DNA from 3 places in the Aneurinibacillus sp. XH2 genome. Region 2 is predicted to be linked to each of the others. Evidence: predicted binding sites of a transcription regulator. Region 2 holds the regulator's gene; each other region holds the start of a gene.
What was found. Region 2 encodes Rex, which represses fermentation and respiration genes when NADH is low (regulators of the CRP and FNR family bind a similar motif). Its sites were predicted from a motif close to TTGTGAAATATTTCACAA; they were not measured.

Region 1: ACH33_RS03450 (DoxX family membrane protein) is a predicted target of Rex. The motif match lies at 1,342-1,359, and genes of this name have one in related genera.
Region 3: ACH33_RS08880 (DUF1641 domain-containing protein) is a predicted target of Rex. The motif match lies at 1,253-1,270, and genes of this name have one in related genera.

What each region holds. Positions count from the first base shown of each region.
Region 1 covers NZ_CP014140.1:706,223-709,368, reverse strand. Annotated here, with positions in the region: gene mqnE (aminofutalosine synthase MqnE) at 1-630, shown strand, start outside; gene ACH33_RS03450 (DoxX family membrane protein) at 719-1,237, opposite strand; gene ACH33_RS03445 (YuzB family protein) at 1,447-1,710, opposite strand; gene ACH33_RS03440 (YuzD family protein) at 1,717-2,016, opposite strand; gene ACH33_RS03435 (bifunctional cystathionine gamma-lyase/homocysteine desulfhydrase) at 2,027-3,146, opposite strand, start outside.
Region 2 covers NZ_CP014140.1:2,473,160-2,476,305, reverse strand. Annotated here, with positions in the region: gene dinG (ATP-dependent DNA helicase DinG) at 1-1,069, shown strand, start outside; gene ACH33_RS12165 (redox-sensing transcriptional repressor Rex) at 975-1,709, shown strand; gene ACH33_RS12160 (amidohydrolase family protein) at 1,755-3,056, shown strand; gene ACH33_RS12155 (hypothetical protein) at 3,145-3,146, opposite strand, start outside.
Region 3 covers NZ_CP014140.1:1,777,026-1,780,171, forward strand. Annotated here, with positions in the region: gene ACH33_RS08875 (cytochrome ubiquinol oxidase subunit I) at 1-729, opposite strand, end outside; gene ACH33_RS08880 (DUF1641 domain-containing protein) at 1,349-1,936, shown strand; gene ACH33_RS08885 (TetR/AcrR family transcriptional regulator) at 2,498-3,088, shown strand; gene ACH33_RS08890 (FAD-dependent monooxygenase) at 3,145-3,146, shown strand, end outside.

The DNA.
Region 1 (3,146 bases), 1.8 Mb from region 2:
ATCTCAGGTCTAACAGAAGAAGAAGTGCTAAAAGAGCTCATGAAAGCCGGATTGGATACGATGCCAGGCGGCGGTGCAGAAATCCTCACAGAAGAATACCGACTAAAAATGAGTCCGGAAAAAGCAAGTACCGACGAATGGTTAAATGTGCACCGCATCGCGCACAACCTGGGACTAAAAACGCATGCTACCATGCTGTACGGTTCTATCGAGAAATTGGAGGAACGCCTTATTCATATGATTCGCGTGCGCGAACTACAGGATGAAACAAAAGGATTCATGGTATTCATCCCATTGGCCGTGCAACCGAAAAAAGCGACCGCTTCTATCAAGCGCCGCACGTCCGCATTTGACGATATGAAAACGATGGCTATCAGCCGCCTGATGCTGGACAATTTTCCGCATATTAAAGCTTATTTCATTAACATTGGAACCCAATTAACCCAGATGGCACTAAACTTCGGCTCTTCCGATGTTCACGGCACGCTTGTGGAGGAACGCATCAGCCATGCAGCTGGCGCATTGACACAAACAGGATTGACGCGCGATGAATTGATTTGGCTCGTTAAAGGCGCAGGCAAGCAGCCGGTTGAACGCGATACGTTTTACAATATTATTAAGGAGTATTAAGCATAAGAAAAACACCAGCAAATCTGAAATAGTTGCTGGTGTTTTTTTGGAACTCATTCTCTCTCCCGTATCAAACATTCTGCTATTATTAAAATTTATCTATTCTATCTTTATAAGACGCCAATTGTTGTTCTCTGCCCATCCATCTATCCAACAACGGCAATACGTAAGTATCTAAACCGTAGTGGCCTGCATTCCGCCCGGCTACCAGGATAAATGTAGTAAAAAGAACCATTTGCGGATTAATGCTAGTTGTGCCGCTGAACAAAAACGCAAAGTTCATAATGATTCCCATCAGTCCGGCGAAAGTAGTAAACAACCCAAGCAGTAAAGCAACACCTACAAGAAATTCCCCCCAGGGAATAAGGAAGTCGAACAGCCCAGAATTCGGTAAAGCAACCGATTTGATAAAACTTGCCCACCATCCTTGCACCGCAGGATGCTCACCCGTTGCTTTAGCAACAGCCCCCTTCAAAAAGCCTGCGCTCTGAAAGCCTCCGGTAATTTTCTCCCAGCCGCTCACCAGCCATGTATAACCTAACCATATGCGCAGTAACAGCATCGCGCCTGCCGCAACTCTACTTTCCCTAAGCCATTGGACTACCATAACTTTCTCTCTCCTTTTCGGTATGGCCTAATGTGTATATTTTTTCAATGTCTCTGTTTAGTTCATTTTTATTATACATAATTTACTATCTCTATGCACCTTTATTATGTAAAATTTCATATTTATGTCATAAAAAAGTATGACTTTCTTAACTAATAAAAAAGACTGAATATAACAAAAGTCCTTTTTGTCATATTCAGCCTTAGCAATTAAAATCCAAGTTTTTTCCAGGCTTCGTCTTCTTCCTGCAACTTCTTAATATGGTCTTTAATCGCCGCAAGCAATTCCTGTGCGTCTTTGCCTGCAATCAATTTTCCATTTACAAGCGCATACGGCTGGACAAAGCACTGGCCACAGTTACCGAGACAGCCATATTCCAACACATCCACTTCATTTTCCTCTTCCAGAACTTTTTTCACCGTCTCAGAACCAAGGGATAAATTGCTTACGCAAAACTCGACCATAGGTCTCATGATGAATCATCCTACCTTCATATTTTCAATGGCCTGTTGAATATCTTTTAACTTTGGATTCCCTTCACCTATGACTTTACCGTTCAATACAACGAGCGGATACCAAAATTCTTCAGCATGAATACGCGCGGCAAACTCCGCTTCCATCCCTTCCAGCGGCTGGTCGATATCGACATAACGCACTCTGACTTCGTTCCCGTATTTGCGTTCAAGGGCGGCCTGCAACCACTCAGCCGTATCTTTCGCCGAAGGCAAATTCACACAACTGGCACACAACTGCTCCGCTCCAAAAACAAGAATTTCCATAAGCTTCTCCTTACGCTAGGGCGTGTTCTAGATCTTCAATTAAGTCTTCCACATCTTCGATACCGACGGAAATGCGGATTAAGCCGTCCGTAATGCCAAGTTCAGCGCGACGCTCCGCTGGAATGGAAGCGTGCGTCATTTGTGCGGGTACAGAAATTAGACTTTCCACTGCACCAAGACTTTCTGCCAGCGTAAAGATTTTCACCCGAGACAATACCTGGTTGGCGCGTTCCAAACTGCCTACATCAAATGACATCATGCCGCCGAAGCCGCGCGCCTGCTTCACTGCGATATCATGGCCTGGATGATCTTTTAAACCCGGATAGTACACTTTTTTGATGTCTCCACGCTGAGTCAGCCATTCTGCAATGCGTCTTGCGTTCGCTTCATGTTCTTCCATACGCACGCCCAGCGTTTTCATGCCACGCAACAAAATATAAGAATCCTGAGGCCCAAGCACGGCACCGACAGAATTTTGTACAAAATGCAGACGTTCACCTAATTTTTCGTCTTTCACAACCGCAAGACCTGCGACAACGTCGCTATGTCCGCCAAGATATTTTGTCGCACTGTGGAATACAATATCCGCGCCAAGTGCAAGCGGATTCTGCCAATACGGTGTCATGAACGTGTTATCCACGATCAAAAGCAACCCGTTTTCTTTTGTGATTTCGGCTACCGCCGCGATATCGGTTACTTTCAGAAGCGGGTTGCTTGGCGATTCTAGCATGACCGCTCTCGTATTCGGCTTTATCGCCGCTTTCACGGCTTCCACATCGCTTGTATCCACAAATGTGGTCTCTACACCAAAGCGGTTAAACACTTTGCTTAGTACGCGATACGTTCCACCGTATACGTCATCTCCTACAATGAAATGATCGCCCGCGTCAAACAACATCACAATCGAAGAAAGTGTCGCCATGCCGGAAGCAAACGCGAAGCCGCGTACACCGCCTTCAATATCGGCAATATACTTCTCCACCGCATAGCGGGTTGGATTGCCTGTACGCGAATATTCATATCCTTTGTGTTTGCCGACACCTTCCTGTTTATACGTACTAACCTGGTAAATCGGAACGTTAACTGCCCCGGTTAAAGGATCGCCGTCTACGCCGCCGTGGATCAACTTT
Region 2 (3,146 bases):
TGACGCGCCGATTGGCATGAAAGGACTTTTGACTGATTTAAACGGGGCTGTGCAGGATTGTCTCGAATACGCGGAGCTATTGCATCATATGTTGCTTACAGAAGATGAAGAGCATGTCTATTGGATTGAACTTGACACGCGCACAACCCGCAAAACGATTTATTTGCACCGCGTGCCGATCGATGTATCGAGCACGTTGCGCGAGCGTTTTTTCAACAAAAAAGAATCTGTCATTCTTACTTCGGCTACGCTAAGCGTCAATTCTTCTTTTGCTTACGCGACGGAACGGTTCGGGCTTGCGGACTTGCTCGCGGAGAACAAAGTAAGTACCATCGTGCTTTCCTCTCCGTTTAACTATAAGCAACAGATGCTCGTTTGCATCCCGAGTGAGGTACCGAATATCAAAGGTTCCTCGGAAGAACAATTTATCCGCGCGCTAATAGATTCACTGGCACGGGTGGCCGTTGCAACGAAAGGGCGAATGCTTGTCTTGTTTACTTCATATGCGATGTTGCGCGGCGTATATGAACATTTGAAAGAAAGGTTAAAAGAAGCGAACATTACTGTTCTGGGACACGGGGTGGACAGCGGTAGCCGCAGCAAATTAACCAAGCAGTTTCGCTCCCTGGAAGCCTGTGTATTGCTTGGCACGAGCAGCTTTTGGGAGGGTGTTGATATTCCTGGCGACGATCTATCCTGCCTTGCAATTGTTCGCCTTCCATTCGTCCCGCCGAATCATCCGCTTGTTGAAGCGCGTAACCAGCAGCTGGAGCAGCAAAACAAAAATGCTTTCATGCAGTTGTCCGTGCCTCAAGCGCTCATCCGGTTTAAGCAAGGATTCGGTCGCCTTGTGCGGACAGGAACGGACCGGGGGGTCGTGCTTATCTATGATCGACGCGTTATCGATGCTCGCTATGGCCGGCTATTTCTTCAGTCGTTACCTGAGACAAACGTAATTGTGAAGCCAACGGAAGATTTATTACCCGAAATTTCGGATTGGCTCGCAAGAACAAAAAGCGCAGAAAGAAACAGCAAGGAGGAAGCGACCGAGCCAAAACAGTGGGGGTAAGGTAAGAAGGAGAGGACAAAAAGTGAAAGTGCCAAAAATATCCGAAGCCGTTGTTAGAAGGCTTCCCGTTTATTTGCGTTATTTGAACAATTTAAAAGCAATGAACGTTCGTACCGTTTCATCGCAGCAGCTTGGCGAAGCGCTTGATTTAAACCCGGCACAAATTCGCAAGGATCTTGCCTGCTTTGGCGAGTTCGGCCGCAAGGGGATTGGCTATGAGGTTAACTATCTTGTGGAAAAAATCAAAAGCATTCTTAAGCTTGACAAGCAGGTTAACGTTTTGTTGGTCGGAGCGGGGCATCTTGGACATGCGATTAGCAATTACAACGCTTATTTAAAAGATAGTATGCGAATTGTCGCTATTTTTGATGCAGATCCGCATAAAATCGGTAAAAAAATCGTAAATATGATGATTCAACCATTGGAAGAATTGGCGAATACGGTAAAAGAAAAGAATATCCGCATTGCCATTATTGCGGTGCCAGCGGACGCAGCACAGGCGGTGGCCGATCGCCTTGTCGCCGCCGGTATTACTGGCATTCTAAATTTCGCACCAACGAATTTACGCGTGCCGGAAAACGTTCGCGTCCATGATGCGGATGTAACGATGGAACTGCATAGCTTGGCGTATTATTTATAAAAAATAGAGTAAGGAGGGAAGGCGCGCTTCCCGCGCGCCTCACATATTATGAAAACAATTATCATTCATGCAACAGTGCTTACAGTGAATAACACGAATGAAGTCATCTATGACGGAGCCATCGCATTTGAAAATGGGGTTCTTACATATGTAGGGCCAACGCCGGAAGAATTGGACACATACGGTGAAGTGATTGACGCGCAGGGTCGGATTGTTATGCCGGGCCTTGTGAATACGCATGGGCATACCGGCATGTCGCTTTTGCGTGGATATGCCGATGATCTGCCGCTACAGGAGTGGCTGGAGACGAAAATGTGGCCGCTGGAAGCGCAATTTACCGAAGAACATGTGCGCTGGGGCACTTCTTTGTCTATTGTTGAGATGCTGAAGACGGGTACGACGACATTTGTGGACATGTATGATCATATGGACATAGTAGCTGAGCTTACCGTCGCATCCGGCATGCGTGCCCGTTTGTGCCGCGGCGTTATCGGACTTTGCCCGCCGGAAGAACAAACGAGAAAACTCGAAGAGGCGAGTGCTTTTGCCGCGAAGTGGAACGGTGCGGCAAACGGGCGCGTTATGACAATGATGGCGCCGCACGGAGCTTACACTTGTCCTCCGGATTATATTGAGCGGATTGTGGCACGCGCCCATGAATTGGACTTGCCGGTGCATATTCATATGTCCGAGACGGAATGGGAAGTACAGCAAAATGTGAACGATTACGGCACCCGTCCGGTAGAGCATCTGGAGAAGCTTGGTGTATTTAACAGGCCGACGCTCGTTGCGCACGCTGTTCATTTAACGGATGAGGAATTGGATACGCTGGCGAAATATGATGTAAAAGTATCACACAATCCGATCAGTAATTTGAAGCTGGGCAGCGGTATTGCACGCGTGCCGGACATGATGGAACGGGGGATTTGTGTTTCGCTTGGAACGGATAGTTCTGCAAGCAATAATAACCTTGATTTATTTGAGGAAATGAAAATGGTGGCGCTTTTGCACAAGGGTCACCGCCAGAATCCGGTGCTCGTTCCGGCGACGGAGGCGCTGCGTATGGCAACGATTTATGGCGCAGAAGCGGTTTTTATGGAGGATCGAATTGGATCGTTGGAAGTCGGCAAACAGGCAGATTTTATTATTCTCGACTCCGGCAGGGTGTTTTTCCATCCGTCGCATGATCCGATTTCGCATGTGGTATACGCGGCGAGCGGGCGGGATGTAAAAGACGTATTCGTTCAAGGCGTGCAACTGGTGAAAGACGGCAGATGTTTGACGATGGATGAGGAAGCGGTTATTGAAAACGCAAACCGGATGTTTGCCAGACTGGAGAAAAAGTAAGGGAAAGAAAAAATTCCCCGCCGTTTGCGGCAGGGACAATGGAAGATGGATAGGTAGGGGAATTAAAATGCGAATCCTTGCCTGTGGTTT
Region 3 (3,146 bases), 700 kb from region 2:
TCCAGAGAAGTCACCGACTACGATTGTAGCTAAGGAAAACACAAAACCAGCAACGAGCGTCAAATGCAATGCCTTCTTATGGTACACATGCGTTTTTTTGTTGCGTAACAGATGATAGGCCGCAATGGACGCCAGCACGAAGGCCGATGTCATATAGGCCGAAGCCAGTACGTGAGCCACTTTCGTAGGCATTGCTGGATTAAACATGGCCACGAGCGGTTGAATATTCGTAATGACCCCGTTTTTGAGTTCAAAACCTTGCGGCGTGTTCATAAATGCATTCACAACAGTGATGAAAAAGGCAGACAGCGAGGAGCCGATCGCGACCGGGATCAGCAAAAGAAAATGCTTCATTGGTTTTTTAAAGCGATCCCATGTATATAAGTAAATGCCAAGAAAAATCGCTTCAAAGAAGAAGGCGAATGTTTCCATGAACAAAGGTAAACTGATCACCTGACCTGCCAGTTCCATAAATTTCGGCCACAGCAGGCTCAATTGCAAACCAATGGCCGTTCCGGTTACGACGCCGACAGCTACGGTAATGACGAAACCCCTTGTCCAGCGGCGCGCCAGCAGGATAAAATGCGGATCGTTTTGTTTAATGCCGATCCATTGGGCCAGCGCAATCATTAATGGAATGCCGACACCAATGGTGGCAAACAGAATATGAAACGCCAACGTCACCTCGGTCAAAATTCGGCTGTATAATGTTGCATCGTATGCAAACATGACAATCCCCCTTATTAGCGAAACAGTCGACCAAGCATCGACAGGAGCATAACCATTGCCACAGTTATGGAAACCATTAGTAGATATCTTTCCTGTTTTCTAATCATAAGGTATCCTCCTTGTATGCCCCGGGGTGTTTACCTGTATTGTACAGAAAAAACGGGAAAAAATTGCGGGGAAGGTATGGCAACTTTTCAAAAGTTATGTTGACATTGTGTGAATGATGCTTTCTCCTTTTCAAAGCTCCTATTTGCAATGTAAGCATTATTCTAATATATTATTTAAATAGGGGATTGTAGTAATTAGCTTACATATTTAAGAAGGGCTGTTTGGCACATAATGGAATCCTCCATAATACGGTTTGCGTATAGTTATACTTTCTGGCTGTTTGCAACAGGAGTATAATAAACTTGGGCTAGTTGGATTTTATGTAACCGGTCTCCTTGTGAGCCTTTTCCGTTTCGCCATATGCGGGAGCGATTGTTACGTATGAGCAGGCATGTATCGGCATGTATCTTAGAGATTGTGAAACTAATCACTAAGGATACACTCCTTATGCAGCAGAATCGAATGGTGAAAAGGTTCACGCAAAATGTTTTTGACGAAAGGAAGAGAATAAATGGACACAGAAATTAAACAGCAAAATTTGAAGCAAGATTCAGCTCTATGGATAAACGAGCTGTCCAACCCGGAAGTTCAAGAAGCATTGGCTATGCTTATTCAGAAGCTCCCTCAAGTGAAAGAAGCAATCGTAAAAGTGGAACAAGGCGTAGAAGTGGTTTCAGCTTTTGCCAGTGATACCGATTCTATTAATTATTTGGCTGAACGCGTGGATAGGTTCTCAAAACTTGCTCTTAACAAGGAAAATATGGAAGCCCTTGCGGTTATGATTGAAAGTCTCCCGAGAATTGCAAAATGCGTAACGTTGCTTGACCGATTATTTTCGACCATTGAACCTCTCATCACAGATAAGGAATCCTTGGCATACCTGGCAGATACGGTTAAACTGGTCACCACGCCAGTGACGGAACGTGTTCAAGAGGGCGTATCGATCGTGAAGGAAGCAAAGGAAAGGGCAGCACAGAATCAAACGAATATATCCATATTTGGCCTGTTGAAATTGTTAAAAGATCCTACAGTTCAGGATGGACTAAAATTCGTTCAGGCTTTGCTGGAGGTTTTATCAGAAAAGAAGGTTGTCAAATAATTTGATGTAATCCTTGTTCTGAACGTTGTCTGATAAGAATTTATACGATATTCTTCACATGAATTCAAACAGGCAATGGCGAACGGAAAAATGAAAAATGATTCAGCCTGTAAATCCTGTTCCTTGCAGAACCCTGTCTTCAATCTGACACCAACACATTCGTTGGTGTCTTTTTTCTCGATATTTATTTAGGTAATAGTAACATAGATAATCACTGGTTATATAAACGTGATGATAAGCCAATTTTCATTTTTCCTACCAATCAAAAGTAACTTGGTGGAAGAGTCGGAGGCGATATCTGAAGCGGTGGTTGAAAGACCGGAGTTGGCCGAACATGGAAGGAGACCGCTTTTTTTGCTCGTGAAATGTAGAAAACAATAATTTGATCGTGTAGAACGGGTCGGGGATCAGAATATAAGCTTTTCTTAAACAGAACCCTGTCAAGTGTTTGGTGAATTCATTCATGGATGGAGGATATAATTGACAAAATAGAAAATACACAATATTATTAAGTAAGTGCTTAATTAATTGAATCTTAGTTTCTGCAAAGGATGAATCGCAATGAAGATGAGAACCAACCGCCAACTAAAGGCTTTAGAAACGAAAAACAGGCTGATCGATGCCGCACTCAGAACGTTTTCACGCAAGGGCTTCAGTCAAAGTACGACTAAAGATATTGCTAAAGAAGCGGGGGTTACTGACGGTTTAATTTATCACTATTTTCAGTCGAAGGAAGATCTGCTTTGGGCGATCTTAGATAAGTACACGCTCCTTCATTCTTTGCAAGAAGTGTTGAATAAGATGGACAATCAGGCATCGCTTGAGCATAATCTGACGGTTTATTTCCACTCATTGTTTCGCAGCTTGCACGAGCAGCAAGATCTGATTGTTATGTGTTTTGGCGAGGCACAACATAATTCTGACGTTCGCAAACGGCTTGAGGGGGTTATTCGACAAGGTGTGGAACTGTTACATGCTTATCTTGCACCCCGTGTTCGAGTGGCAACGCATGATCTGCTGATCGCCATCCGTAATATACAGACCGCCATGGTTCTTTATTTTCTGATGACCGATCGGTTCGCCAATAATGAAACGGATCGTAATAAATATATTGAGACATCCGTTCGCCAGTTTTTAAAAGTTTTACAATAATTTTTTTACAATATTTATTTACTAAGTATTTAATTAATTAAATGGAGGTTGTCCAAAT